Niveibacterium microcysteis: one gene and its partner. The main gene of each other region encodes a partner of the protein of the gene in region 2 in a complex. Links are inferred from orthologs where the notes say so. Each region holds a gene or a part of one and is shown on either strand. Other genes may lie near its edges.

Region 1 (7,358 bases), 250 kb from region 2 along the record:
TTCGCGATCGCCGACTCGAGCACCTTCTTGACGATCTTGGCGCCCTTCTTCGGGCAGAACGTCAGAGTATTCAGGGCTTGGTCGACTTTCTTGCCGCGCACCAGGTCAGCCACCAGCCGACCCTTTTGGGCGGAGAGACGGACGCCGCGCAGAATTGCTTTGGTTTCCATCGTCGCTCCTTACTTCTTCGCCTTCTTGCTGGCGGCGTGACCCTTGAACGTACGGGTCAGCGCAAATTCGCCGAGCTTGTGACCGACCATGTTCTCGGTGACATACACCGGAATATGCTGACGACCGTTGTGCACCGCGATCGTGAAGCCGACAAATTCGGGCAGCACGGTCGAACGACGCGACCAGGTCTTGATCGGACGCTTGTCATTGGAACCCCGAACGGCATCGACCTTCTTGAGAAGGTGCGCATCGACGAAGGGGCCTTTCTTGATAGAACGAGCCATTTCTTACCTCTTAGCGCTTGTGCCGACGCTGGACAATCATGGTGTCCGTGCGCTTGTTCGAGCGAGTACGGTAACCCTTGGCCGGGGTACCCCACGGGCTGACAGGCACGCGACCCTCACCGGTCTTACCTTCACCACCACCATGCGGGTGATCGATCGGGTTCATCGCGGTACCACGCACCGTCGGACGGATGCCACGCCAACGCTGAGCACCAGCCTTACCGATCTTGCGGAGGCTGTTCTCTTCGTTGCCGACTTCACCGATCGTCGCGCGACACTCGATGTGCACCCGGCGGATTTCACCGGAACGCAGACGCAGCTGAGCGTAGCTACCTTCGCGAGCGAGCAGCTGGACCGAAGTACCAGCGGCGCGAGCCAGCTGGGCACCCTTGCCCGGGAGCATCTCGATGCAGTGGATCGTCGTACCAACCGGAATATTCCGAATCGGCAGAGCGTTACCCGACTTGATCGGCGCCTCGGACCCGGAAACGATCACTTGACCGACTTCCAGACCACGCGGAGCGATGATGTAGCGGCGCTCGCCATCGGCATAGCACAGCAGCGCGATGTGGGCGGTACGGTTCGGGTCGTATTCGATACGCTCGACCTTTGCCGGGATGCCATCCTTGTTGCGCTTGAAATCGACAACGCGGTAGTGCTGCTTGTGACCACCACCCTGGTGGCGCACCGTGACGCGACCATGCGCATTGCGGCCAGCGTTCTTCGTCTGCTTTTCGACCAGACCGGCGAACGGCTTGCCCTTGTGCAGATTCGGGTTGACCACTTTGACGACGCCGCGGCGACCCGCGGATGTCGGCTTGACCTTGACCAGCATTTAAGCGGCCCCCCCTTCAACGAAGTTGATCTCCTGACCGGCCTTCAGACACACAAAGGCTTTTTTCCAGCCCTTGCGGCGACCCGTCGTGCGACCAAAACGCTTGACCTTGCCCTTGACGTTCGCGACCTGCACCGAATCCACTTCAACCTTGAAGAGGAGCTCGACAGCAGCCTTGATCTCGGGCTTGGTGGCGTCAGATGCCACCTTGAAAATCACCTGCTCGTTCTTCTCCGCGACATAAGTCGCCTTTTCGGAGATCTGCGGCGCGAGCAGAACCTGGTACAGACGTTCTTGAGAGAAGCTCATTGCCACATCTCCTCCATCTTGGCGACCGCTGCCTTGGTGACGATCACCTTCGGGAAGCGGATCAGCGAAACCGGATCGGTTTCCTGCACGCCGAGCACCAGCACATCGTGCAGGTTGCGCGAGGACAGCAGGAGGTTCTCGTCCAGGTTGTCGGTGATCACCAGCGCGGAATCCAGGCCCATACCCTTGAGCTTCTGAACCAGAAGCTTGGTCTTCGGGGCTTCGATACCGAAACCATCAATCACCACCAAACGGTCTTCACGGGCCAGCTGCGAGAGAATCGACGCCATGCCGGCGCGATACATCTTGCGGTTCAGCTTCTGCGTGAAGTTCTCGTCCGGGCTATTCGGGAAGGTGCGACCGCCCCCACGCCACAGCGGGCTGGAAGTCGAACCAGAACGCGCGCGACCGGTACCCTTTTGACGCCACGGCTTTTTCGTCGTGTGCTTGACCTCAGCGCGGGTCAATTGCGCACGATTGCCAGAACGGGCGTTTGCCTGGTAGGCCACCACGACCTGGTGCACCAGCGCCTCGTTGTATTCGCGGCCGAACAAAGCATCGGATGCCTGAACGGTCGACGAAGCCTGGCCCTGCTCATTAATCAGCTTCAGTTCCATCTCGCCCCCGCTCACTTGGCCTTGACAGCCGGACGCACCACGACGTCACCACCGTCGTGACCGGGCACTGCGCCCTTCACGAGCAGCAGGCCGCGCTCAGCATCCACACGCACCACTTCGAGACTCTGGACCGTCGCACGGACAGCACCCAGATGACCCGACATGCGCTTACCCGGGAAAACACGACCCGGATCCTGCGCCATACCAATGGAACCCGGCACGTTATGGCTACGCGAGTTACCGTGGGTTGCGCGCTGCGAACCGAAGTTGTGACGCTTGATGGTGCCAGCGAAGCCCTTACCGATGGACACGCCCGTCACATCGACCTTCTGGCCGACGGTGAAGATTTCGACGCTGATGACATCGCCAGCCTTGTACGAGGCGAGCTGTTCGTCAGCGAGTCGAAATTCCTTCAGGACGTGACCGGCTTCGACACCGGCTTTGGCGAGATGACCGGCAGCCGCTTTGTTAACGCGACTTGCACGGCGCTTGCCGAAAGTCACCTGAATCGCGGCGTAGCCGTCGACATCAGGCGTCTTGATCTGGGTCACTCGGTTGTTCGACACGTCAAGCACCGTCACCGGGATGGAAACACCATCCTCAGCGAAGACGCGAGTCATGCCGACCTTGCGACCAACAAGGCCTAGACTCATGTTGTTCTCCTGAAAATCCGGTTGCGATTGACCGGACCGCTAAAAAGTCGAATCGCGCCCAAACAGATGGGCGCGAATCCGAAATTATAACCGCGTGCTTAAAAAATACGCAAGCGGTTCAAATTACTGCAGCTTGATCTCGACGTCGACGCCTGCTGGCAGGTCGAGCTTCATCAGCGCATCAACCGTCTTGTCCGTCGGGTCGATGATGTCCATGAGGCGCTGATGGGTGCGGATTTCGAACTGATCGCGCGAGGTCTTGTTAACGTGCGGCGAACGCAGCAGGTTGTAACGCTCGATGCGGGTCGGCAGCGGAACCGGGCCGCGCACGACTGCGCCGGTGCGCTTCGCGGTTTCAACGATTTCCTGGGCGGACTGATCGATCAGACGATAGTCGAATGCCTTCAGGCGGATGCGGATCTTTTGGCTTTGCATGATGTATTCCTAAAGAGCGGTAAAGAACGCAAAGAACAAAGGGCGCCCGTTCGGGCGCCCCTGCACAACAATTACTCGATGATCTTGGCGACGACGCCAGCACCAACGGTACGACCACCTTCGCGGATTGCGAAGCGCAGACCTTCTTCCATGGCGATCGGGGCGATCAGCTTGACGGTGATCGAGACGTTGTCGCCCGGCATGACCATCTCGGTGCCTTCCGGCAGCGCGATCGAACCGGTCACGTCGGTGGTACGGAAGTAGAACTGCGGGCGGTAGTTGTTGAAGAACGGGGTGTGACGACCACCTTCGTCCTTCGACAGCACGTACACTTCACCGGTGAAGTGGGTGTGCGGCGTGATCGAACCCGGCTTGGCCAGAACCTGACCACGCTCGACGTCTTCACGCTTGGTGCCGCGCAGCAGCACGCCGACGTTGTCGCCAGCTTGACCTTGGTCGAGCAGCTTGCGGAACATTTCAACGCCGGTGCAGATGGTCTTGACCGTCGGCTTGATACCGACGATTTCGATTTCTTCGCCGACCTTGACGACACCGCGCTCAACGCGACCGGTCACCACGGTACCGCGACCCGAGATCGAGAAGACGTCTTCGATCGGCAACAGGAACGGCTTGTCGATCGCGCGCTCCGGAGTCGGGATGTAGGAGTCGAGTGCGTCAGCCAGGGCCATGATGGCGCCTTCGCCGAGCTCGCCCTTGTCGCCTTCGAGGGCCTTGAGGGCCGAACCCTTGACGATGGGCACATCGTCGCCGGGGAATTCGTACTTGGAGAGCAGCTCGCGCACTTCCATTTCGACGAGCTCGAGCAGCTCGGCGTCGTCGACCATGTCGCACTTGTTCAGGAAGACGATGATGTACGGCACGCCGACCTGACGGGCGAGCAGGATGTGCTCACGCGTTTGCGGCATCGGGCCGTCAGCGGCCGAGCAGACCAGGATCGCGCCGTCCATCTGGGCGGCACCGGTAATCATGTTCTTGACGTAGTCAGCGTGACCCGGGCAATCAACGTGCGCGTAGTGACGGTTAGCCGTCTCGTACTCGACGTGTGCGGTGTTGATCGTGATACCGCGCGCCTTTTCTTCCGGCGCCGCGTCGATCTGGTCGTACGCCTTCGCTGCGCCGCCGAACTTGGCTGCCAGCACGGTCGTGATTGCTGCGGTCAGCGTGGTCTTGCCATGGTCAACGTGACCGATGGTCCCGACGTTCACGTGCGGTTTCGTCCGCTCGAATTTTTCCTTGGCCATTTTTAGTCCTTAATTGATCAACGCATCACTTCTTGTTGATGATGGCTTCCGCGACGTTGCGCGGCGCTTCGGAGTAGTGCTTGAACTCCATCGAGTAGGTCGCACGACCCTGGGTCAGCGAGCGCAGCGTGGTCGAGTAACCAAACATCTCGGCCAGCGGCACTTCGGCCTTGATGACCTTCATGCCCGCAACGTCGTCCATGCCCTGGACGATGCCACGACGCCCCGAAAGGTCGCCCATGACGTTGCCCATGAAGTCTTCCGGCGTTTCCACTTCAACCGACATCATCGGCTCAAGCAGCACCGGATTGGCCTTGCGCATACCATCCTTGAAGCCCATCGAGGCGGCCATCTTGAACGCGTTTTCGTTCGAGTCCACATCGTGGTACGAACCGAAGTGCAGCGTCACTTTGACGTCCACCACCGGGAAGCCAGCCAGCACGCCGTTCGGCAGCGTTTCCTGCAGGCCCTTGTCCACCGCGGGGATGTACTCGCGCGGCACGACGCCACCCTTGATCGCGTCGACGAACTCGTAGCCCTTGCCCGGCTCGTTCGGCTCGATCTTGAGCACAACGTGGCCATACTGACCACGACCGCCGGACTGCTTGACGAACTTGCCTTCGGCATTCTCGACGGTGCCGCGGATCGTTTCGCGGTAGGCAACCTGCGGGGCGCCCACGTTCGCCTCGACACCGAACTCGCGCTTCATGCGGTCGACGATGATCTCGAGGTGCAGTTCGCCCATACCGGAGATGATGGTCTGACCCGACTCTTCGTCCGTGCGAACACGGAAGGACGGATCTTCCTTCGCGAGGCGGTTCAGCGCGACGCCCATCTTTTCCTGGTCAGCCTTGGTCTTCGGCTCCACGGCGACGTGAATCACCGGCTCCGGGAATTCCATGCGCTCAAGCATGATCACCTTTTCCAGATCGGAAAGGGTGTCACCCGTCGTCACTTCCTTCAGACCGATCGCAGCAGCGATGTCGCCGGCGCGAACTTCTTCGATTTCTTCACGGTTGTTCGCGTGCATCTGCACGATACGACCGATGCGCTCTTTCTTGCTCTTGACCGGGTTGTAGATCGTGTCGCCCGACTTCACCACGCCCGAATAGACGCGGAAGAAGGTCAGCTGACCCACGAACGGGTCGGTCATCAGCTTGAATGCAAGCGCGGAGAACGGCGCATCATCGGTCGCCGGACGGGTGTCGGCGGAGCCATCTTCCTTCTCACCATCAACCGGCGGGATGTCGACCGGCGAAGGCATGTAGTCGATGACTGCGTCGAGCATCGCCTGGACGCCCTTGTTCTTGAACGCCGAGCCACACAGCATCGGGACGATCTCGCCCTTGATGGTGCGATCACGCAGTGCGGCCTTCAGATCGGCCTCAGACAGGTCACCTTCTTCAAGGTACTTGTTCATCAGCTCTTCCGATGCCTCGGCTGCAGCCTCGACCATCTTCTCGCGCCATTCCTTGCACTTGGCAGCCAGTTCAGCCGGGATCTCGCCGTACTCGAACTTCATGCCTTGCGAAGCGTCATCCCACCAGATGGCCTTCATCTTGACCAGGTCAACGACGCCACGGAAGTTGTCTTCCGCACCGATCGGCACCTGGATGGGGATCGGGTTGGCCTTCAGACGCGCGCGCATCTGATCGTGAACCTTGAAGAAGTCCGCACCCTGGCGGTCCATCTTGTTCACGAAGGCGAGACGCGGAACACCGTACTTGTTGGCCTGACGCCAAACGGTTTCCGACTGCGGCTGAACGCCACCAACGGCGCAGTAAACCATGCACGCGCCATCGAGCACGCGCATCGAGCGCTCGACTTCAATCGTGAAGTCGACGTGCCCCGGGGTGTCGATGATGTTGACGCGGTGCTCGGGCAGAGACAGGTCCATGCCCTTCCAGAAACAGGTCGTCGCGGCCGACGTAATCGTGATGCCGCGCTCTTGCTCCTGCTCCATCCAGTCCATGGTGGCAGCGCCATCATGCACTTCACCGATCTTGTGATTGACACCGGTGTAGAACAGGATGCGCTCGGTCGTGGTGGTCTTGCCGGCGTCAATGTGCGCCGAGATACCGATATTACGGTACCGCTCGATCGGGGTTTTGCGTGCCACGGTAGTAACCTCTACCTAAACGAAAGTCCGCAGCAGGTGCGGACAGAAAATCGGTACTTCTGGAAAAGCAATCGAGCCCTTTTCAGGGCCCGACTGCTCTGCGACGGGTCGCAATCAGAAGCGGAAATGCGAGAACGCCTTGTTCGCTTCTGCCATACGGTGAACTTCTTCGCGCTTCTTCATCGCAGCGCCGCGACCTTCAGAGGCCTCGAGCAGCTCACCAGCCAAGCGCTGAGCCATCGACTTTTCCGAACGCTTACGCGCAGCTTCGCGGATCCAGCGCATCGACAGCGCCATACGACGCGACGGACGCACTTCAACCGGAACCTGGTAGTTCGCACCGCCAACGCGGCGGCTCTTCACTTCCACGACCGGCTTGACGTTGCTGATTGCGCTACCAAACACCTCGAGCGGATCCTTGCCGCCCTTGGTCGAGATCACTTCCAGCGCGCCATAGACGATGCGCTCGGCGACGGCCTTCTTGCCGCTCTGCATGATCACGTTGATGAATTTCGAGACATCCTGGCTGCCGAATTTCGGATCCGGCAGGATATCCCGCTTAGGTACTTCGCGACGACGGGGCATTTCAACCTCCTGCTATTTCGAAAGGGATCAGGACTTCTTCGGACGCTTCGCGCCGTACTTGGAGCGCGACTGCTTCCGATCCTTGACG
Region 2 (7,206 bases):
ATGGCAAGTACTTCATCTGCGCCGGCAAGCTCTCGCCGACGACGACCACGATCGAAATCGCCAAGATGCACGAGTGGTTCGACGGCAAGCTCGACGACATCAAGAAGACCATCGTCGCCGAAGTGGAAGTCGGCCTCGGCCCGCTGCACACCGCCTTCGACGGTCGCGGCAATGCCTACACCACGCTGTTCCTCGACTCGCAGGTCGTGAAGTGGAACATCGACGCGGCGATCAAGTTCTACGCTGGCGACAAGAACAGCAAGTATGTGGTTGACCGCATCGATGTGCACTACCAGCCAGGTCACATCAACGCCTCGATGTCCGAGACCAAGGAAGCGGACGGCAAGTACCTCAACGTCGGCTGCAAGTTCTCGAAGGATCGCTTCCTGCCGGTCGGCCCGCTGCACCCCGAGAACGAACAGATCATCGACATCTCGGGCGAGAAGATGCGCCTGCTGCGCGACGACCCGGTCTGGCCGGAGCCGCACGACTTCATCATCGTCAAGCGCGACATCATCAAGACCAAGCAGGTCTTCCAGCTCGACGACTTCCCGCTCGCGACCAAGAAGGCCGAAGACTCCGGCGTGGAGCGCAAGGGCAACAAGGTCACGGTGCGCATCGCGTCCTACGCGCCGCAGTACCAGTTGCAGGAGTTCAAGCTGAAGAAGGGCGACGAGGTCACGATCATCCTGACCAACCTCGACAACGTGGAAGACCTGACGCACGGCTTTGGCATCCCGAAGTACGACGTTCAGTTCATCGTGAACCCGCAGGAAACCAAGTCGGTCACCTTCAAGGCGGACAAGGTCGGCGTGTTCTGGATCTACTGCACGCACTTCTGCCACGCGCTGCACCTGGAGATGCGCTCGCGCATGATCGTGGAAGCCTGATCGAACGCACCGCCTCCGAGGTGGCGGCAAGAGAGTTGGGGAGCGCGCGTGCGCTCCCCTTTTTTATGCCGATTCGTCAGCAGGCATAACTCTCGACGAACTGGTCCGGCGCCCGGGCTGCGCAGCTGACATGGGCCGCCTGTACGGAAAACTGCGAACCGGAGATCAAGCGGAACTCCGCAACGATCGAGCCGGATGCGTCGAGCGGTAGTTCGAAACGTGTTTGCCGCACAGCGCCAACCGACAGGCTCCCGTCAGCCAACCCTCCGATGCAGCGTTCAGGCGCACCAGTCCAGTGGGCGTTCGAAAAGTGCATCATGAGCTTGCCGGCGTAGCCGGGCACGCGGGTGCCGCCCGGCGCGACCGCGTGCAGATGTGCGGCCGAAAAATGTACCTTGAGCTCGCTGCCGTCCGCCTCGATGCGTTCGATCTCTGAACTGTAGAACTCGAATTCGAATTGCATGCGACGCGCTCCAATCCGCCGAACTTCGATGCGGTGAATAATGCCCCGTATTGTCGGGGGCCGCGAGTCGGCCGGCCTTCCGGCACTTCGCAAAAGAAAAACGGCGAGCAAGCGCCCGCCGTCTCGTTCGTTGCCTGCGAAGCAATCAGCGTTCGAATAGCTCGTGGAAGCGCGCCAGGTCGGTGGTTGCCTTGCGGGCGTCGGCGAGACCGACGCGTTTGGCTTTCAGCAGGATCTGCAGGTCGGAGTTCATCGTGTGCGAGCGGGAGTCCGGCACCGCGTTGAGCTTGTCGAGCAAGGGGCGGATGCCGCCGACGTTGCGCGATGCGATCAGCGCCTGCGCTTCGGCGTTGGGCGTCAGGCATTCGGTGGCGAGGTAGTAGGAGTCGCCCTTCAGTGACGGAATCAGCGCCTGGCAGATCACGCTGCGCAGCGAGCTGGCCAGCGTCTGCGCCTGGGTTTCGGTGTTGCCGAGCAGGCGCAGCATCTTCTGCAGGCCCAGCTCGGTGGTCTTCGCGTGCAGCGTAGCAAACACCAGCGGGCCGGATTCCGACAAGGCGAGCGCTTCCTGCGCCGTTTGCGCGTCACGGATCTCGCCAATCAGGATGACGTCGGGGCGTTCGCGCAGTGCATCGAGGGCGCCCAGGTAGTAGCTGCCAACGTCGCCGTCTTCGCCCACTTCGCGTTGTGTGATGATGCAACGGCGCTGCGGGATCAGGGTTTCGACCGGGTCTTCGATCGTGATGATGTGGCCCGAGCGGGTCTTGTTGATCTCGTCGAGCAGCGAGGCGATCGTCGTCGATTTGCCTTGGCAGGTGTCGCCAATGAACAGCACGAGGCCGCTGTTGAGCTTGACCAGCTCCTGGATCGACGGGCGCAGACCGAGGTCTTCCATCGGCATCGGCTCGGTCGGGAAACGGCGAATCACGCAGCCTAGGCGCTTGCGGCCCTGGAAGGTGAAGCAGTTAGCGCGGATGCGGGCGCTGTAGAGGTCCTTCGAGCGATCGAAGGCGCGCTCCATGATGCGCTCTTCCCAGTTCGGTTCGATGACCTTGAAGAACTCCTCCAGATCCTCGCCGGTTACCGGCGTGTCGCAGGCAGCCACCAGGCGCTTGGGCTGGCGCAGCATCACCGGGCTGTTCTGGTGAATGATGATGTCGCTGAACACGATGTTCGAGTTGAGCAGGTGCAGGATCTGCTCAACCAGCGTACCGAGGGCGGGGTAGCCCGCATTCTCGGCCGGGGACAGCGTCTCGATCATCGAGTAGTTCTGGAATTCCATTCAGGCTCCCTGCGCAAGCATTTTGTTCGTGCGGGCGTGACTATATACCGCTGTGCGCCGATTTCTACGGGCGCGCCGACAGGCGGCCAGCAGATCGATGGCTGTACGTAATTTCAGTATTCTAGCTGTTTACTGATTTGCGCCGGAATGGGGGCGGCGCTTCAGGCGATACGCACGTAAACCGCTGCCTCGCCGGCGTCGCCGCCGTGTTCCGGAGTGTTCTGCGGTCGCAGGTGTTCCAGCACAAAGCCGCAACGCTCTGCCAGCGCGCGGCTGCGGAGGTTGCGTGCGTTGGTGACGATTTCCAGTCGGCGAGCATGGAGCGTGTGCAAGGCCAGGTCGCGGATCGCGCTGACTGCTTCGCTTAGGTAGCCGTGGCCAAGGCTTGGCGTATGCCCCCAATAGCCGATCTCGAACCGTCGCGCGAGCCAATCAAAGCGGTGAAGGCCGCAGGCACCGACAAGGCGATCCTCGGTACGGTGCCGGATCAGGAAAGTGAAGTCTTCGCGCAGGACGAACTGGGCTTCGGCGCGCCGGCAGAAGGTTTCGAAGCTCTCCAGCGTTGGCTCCGGCACTGCCCACGGCAGGTTTGCCGGCCACTGGCGCAGCGCCACCAACGAGTCGCACACCGCTTCCATGACGGCCGCGCCGTCGCCCGCGCGGGGCGGGCGCAGCGTGAGGCGCGCCGTGTCGATCTGCCCGGGCATGTCGAGCAGAACCGGCGCGCGGCTCACTTGCGTGGCGCGCCCTTCTTGGCGTGTTCCACTTCCACCGCGCGCAGCCGCGCCGCGCACTTGTCCAGCACGCCATTCACGAAGCGGTGCCCTTCGGTGCCGCCGAAGTTCTTTGCCAGCTCGATGGCTTCGTTGAGGATCACGCGATACGGCGTTTCGGGGCAGTGCTTCAGTTCGTACACGCCGAGCAGCACGATTGCGCGTTCGATCGGCGAGAGTTCCCCGATCGGGCGATCGATGTGCGGCACGAACTCGGCTTCAAGTTCGCTGGCGTGCTCGGTCGCGCCGGTCAGCAACGCGCGCAGCAGGATGCGGTCGGAGCGCACCCAGTCGCCCGCGGTTTCTTCCGAGATCTCAAGGTGTTCCTCGATCATCGGAACCGAATTGCCGGTCAGCTGCCACTGGTACAGGCCTTGCAGCACCAGTTCGCGCGCCAGGCGGCGCGGCGTTTTGTTCGGGGTTGGGGTGTTCATGCGCGGAGTGCCTTTTGCAGGTTGGCCATCTCGATCGCCGCCTGAGCGGCCTCGGTGCCTTTTTGATGCATGCGGAATTCGGCCTGGTTGTCATCCTCGGTCGTCAGCACGCCGTTCGCGATCGGGATGCTCTCGTCGAGCGTGACGCGGGTGATGCCGGCGCCCTGTTCGTTCGACACCAGTTCGAAGTGGTAGGTCTCGCCGCGGATTACCGCGCCGAGCGCGATCAGGGCATCGAAACGGCCCGATCGTGCCATCGTCTGCAGCGCCAGGGGGATCTCGAGTGCGCCCGGCACGGTGGCGATCTGGATCGCATCGTGGGCAACACCGCGGTTGATCAGTTCAGTGGTCGCGGCCGACAGCAGGCCTTCGCATACGTACTGGTTGAAACGGCTCATCACGATGCCGACACGCAGGCCGGCGCCGTTGAGGTCGGGGGTGATCTCGGCAATCTTCTCGAAGCGGGGCATGTCAGTCCTTGTAGGCGCCATGCGGGCGCCGTGCGATGTTTGGGGTCAGGCGGTCGGCGCGTCGTAACCGGTGATTTCGAGGCCGAAGCCGGTCATGCTGGGGATCTTGCGCGGGCTTGCGAGCACGCGCATCTTGCCGACGCCGAGGTTGCGCAGGATCTGCGCGCCGATACCGAAAATCCGCGGGTCCCATTTCAGCGCCGGGCGGCGGTTGCTGTCCGGCGTGAGCTTGGCGATCAGTTCTTCGCCGCTTTCGGGCCTGCGCAGCAGAATCAGCACGCCGTTACCGTGCGCGGCAATCCGGCGCAGCGAATCGTCAATGCCAAAGCTGTGGTGACTGCCGGCGGGGTCGAGAAAGTCCAGCACCGAAACCGGCTCATGCACCCGCACCAGCGCCTCGGTGTCGGGGCGCACGTCACCACGCGACAGCGCCAGATGCACATCGCCCGATACCCGGTCAGCGAAAGCACAGAGTTGGAACGGCCCGTGCGCGGTGTCCACGGTCTTTTCGGTGACGCGCTCGATCAGCACCTCGGCCTGGGCGCGATACTCGATCAGATCGCGGATTGCGCCGATCTTCAGGTCGTGTTCCTTCGCGAATTCCAGCAGATCCGGCAGGCGCGCCATCGTGCCGTCGTCCTTGAGAATCTCGCAGATCACCGCCGCAGGCTCGCAACCGGCCAACTGTGCGAGATCGCAACCGGCTTCGGTGTGGCCGGCACGCACCAGCACACCGCCGGGCTGTGCCATCAGCGGGAAGATGTGGCCCGGCTGCACGATCGAATCCGGCGTTGCGTTTCGGGCGACGGCTGCCTGCACGGTGACCGCACGGTCCTGCGCGGAGATGCCCGTCGTCACCCCTTCGGCCGCCTCGATCGAGGTGGTGAAGGCGGTGGAAAAGGGCGAGCGGTTGTCCTTTACCATCAAGCCCAGCCCCAACTGCTTGCAGCGCTGTTGCGTGAGCGTCAGGCAGATCAGGCCGCGGCCATGCTTGGCCATGAAGTTGATCGCTTCAGGCGTGACATGTTCGGCGGCAAGAACCAGGTCGCCCTCGTTTTCGCGATCCTCTTCATCCACCAGCACCACCATCTTGCCGGCGCGGATGTCTTCGATGATTGCGGTAATCGGTGCCAGTACGCTCATGACTGCCCTCCGCCGGTCTGCATGTCGGAGGCTGACGCTTCTTTTTCCCAGGCCAGCATGCGCTCGACGTGGCGGGCGATCAGGTCGACTTCGAGGTTCACCTTGGTTCCTGGCGTGAGGCGCTTGAGGGTCGTGACTTCAACCGTGTGCGGGATCAGGTTGATCGAGAAATCCGTGCCTTCGATGCGGTTCACCGTGAGGCTCACACCATCCACCGTGATCGATCCTTTGCGGGCGATGTAGCCGGCCAATGCGCGCGGGGCACGGATCACCAGCTCGTGGCTCTCGCCGATCGGCGCGAACTTCAGCACTTCGCCGACGCCATCGACGTGGCCGCTGACAAGGTGGCCACCGATTCGGTCGGCCAGACGCAGCGCCTTCTCGAGGTTCACCTCGCCCGGCTCGGCGAGCCCGACGGTGCAGGCCAGCGTTTCGGCCGACACGTCAAACTGCATCCGCTGGCCTTCCTTCGCGATCACGGTAAGGCAGACGCCGTTGTGGGCGATCGAATCACCGAGCGCCACATCGGAAAGATCCCAGTTGCCAACATCGGTGGTCAGGCGGACGCCTTGGTCGAGCGGGGTCACCGCAACGATGCGGCCGGTTGCGGCCACGATTCCGGAGAACATGCTTCGCTCCGCTTGGAAAAACCGCAATTCTAGCCGATCCGCCGGGGCCGGCACCGATCGCGGCAGGTGGCGCGCGCTGAAGCGGCGCCGGGCTTCCCTCCCAATCTTGCGAACTGTGCCGCGGGTAGCCGGGCCGGCGCGCCGCTATCATCGCGCCATGTCCCCCATCCGCCCCTCGTTTGTCGCCGTTGCAGCCTGGGCTGCGCGTGTGTGCGCTGCCGTGCTCGTTCTCTCGACCCAACCCGCCGGTGCCGCACCGGTTGAAGCCACGCCGTCCGAGCGTGCATGGCTGGCTACGCATCCGGTGATCCGGGTCGGTGTCGCGCGCCAGGACTGGGCGCCGATCGAACAGTTCAGCGCAGAGGGGCGCTACATCGGTATGTCGGCCGACATGCTCGAGCTGATTGCGCGGCGTATCGGCGCGACTTACGAAATTCGTGTCGAACGCGACGCCGCGGCGCTGTTTGCCAAAGTGCGTGCCGGCGAGATTGACGTGGTGCCGTCGATCGGTCGCACCGGCGAGCGCGAGCGCTTCATGGACTTCACGCAGTCCTACCTCGACACGCCGGTCGTCATGATCGCCCGGCGCGATACCAGTGGCCTGTCGCCGGACGCAACGCTGGAAGGGCGCACCGTGGCGGTCGAGGAGGGCTATGCCGCGGCCGAGCTGGTGCCACAGCGCTACCCGCGCGCAAAGTTACTCAGGGTGCCGACGACGGCGGATGCGCTGCGCGCGGTATCCGAAGCGCGTGCCGACGCTTATTTCGGCGCGCTCGCACCGGCCGAGTATCAGGTCGAACGCGGCTTGCTTTCCAACCTCTCGGTACGCGGCCCGGTACCGATCGATTCCGGCCTGCGCTTTGGTGTCGGCCGCCAGGCCGCCGCGCTCGCGCCGCTGCTCGATCGCGCGATTGCCTCGATCAGTGCCGACGAACGCGCGGCGGTCGTGCGTCGTTGGGCGCCGGTGCCGCTCCAGTTGGCCCCGGTCGCAACCCCCTTGCAGCTCGACGCAGCCCAGCGCGCGTGGCTGGCCGCTCATCCGCGCCTGCGCATCGGCTATATCGCCGACTACGCGCCGCTGACCGAGCGCGGGCCGGATGGCCGCATGCAGGGTCTGTTCGC

What was found.
Region 1: the proteins of nusB (region 2) and rpsJ are in contact, whole or in part, in a solved structure (PDB 3D3B), measured with the Escherichia coli proteins. The link is inferred for Niveibacterium microcysteis from one-to-one orthologs.

What each region holds. Positions count from the first base shown.
Region 1 is NZ_CP071060.1:725,472-732,829, reverse strand. What follows is about bases 1,649-4,609. They hold rpsJ (30S ribosomal protein S10), read right to left. Parts: upstream 3,305-4,609; coding sequence 2,993-3,304; downstream 1,649-2,992. Other genes in these bases: fusA (elongation factor G), read right to left, coding at 4,592-4,609; tuf (elongation factor Tu), read right to left, coding at 3,376-4,566; rplC (50S ribosomal protein L3), read right to left, coding at 2,228-2,869; rplD (50S ribosomal protein L4), read right to left, coding at 1,649-2,216. In the rest of the region: rplV (50S ribosomal protein L22), read right to left, coding at 1-170; rpsS (30S ribosomal protein S19), read right to left, coding at 180-455; rplB (50S ribosomal protein L2), read right to left, coding at 466-1,290; rplW (50S ribosomal protein L23), read right to left, coding at 1,291-1,599; more of rplD, read right to left, coding at 1,596-1,648; more of fusA, read right to left, coding at 4,610-6,685; rpsG (30S ribosomal protein S7), read right to left, coding at 6,800-7,270; rpsL (30S ribosomal protein S12), read right to left, coding at 7,298-7,358. UniProt on the Escherichia coli protein: Involved in the binding of tRNA to the ribosomes. Part of the processive rRNA transcription and antitermination complex (rrnTAC). The complex forms an RNA-chaperone ring around the RNA exit tunnel of RNA polymerase (RNAP).
Region 2 is NZ_CP071060.1:475,410-482,615, forward strand. What follows is about bases 2,105-4,913. They hold nusB (transcription antitermination factor NusB), read right to left. Parts: upstream 3,843-4,913; coding sequence 3,366-3,842; downstream 2,105-3,365. Other genes in these bases: JY500_RS02215 (type IV pilus twitching motility protein PilT), read right to left, coding at 2,105-2,635; JY500_RS02220 (GNAT family N-acetyltransferase), read right to left, coding at 2,797-3,369; ribH (6,7-dimethyl-8-ribityllumazine synthase), read right to left, coding at 3,839-4,312; ribBA (bifunctional 3,4-dihydroxy-2-butanone-4-phosphate synthase/GTP cyclohydrolase II), read right to left, coding at 4,358-4,913. Also shown: nosZ (TAT-dependent nitrous-oxide reductase), read left to right, coding at 1-890; JY500_RS02210 (hypothetical protein), read right to left, coding at 967-1,353; more of JY500_RS02215, read right to left, coding at 1,499-2,104; more of ribBA, read right to left, coding at 4,914-5,455; JY500_RS02240 (riboflavin synthase), read right to left, coding at 5,452-6,084; JY500_RS02245 (transporter substrate-binding domain-containing protein), read left to right, coding at 6,242-7,206. UniProt on the Escherichia coli protein: Part of the processive rRNA transcription and antitermination complex (rrnTAC). The complex forms an RNA-chaperone ring around the RNA exit tunnel of RNA polymerase (RNAP).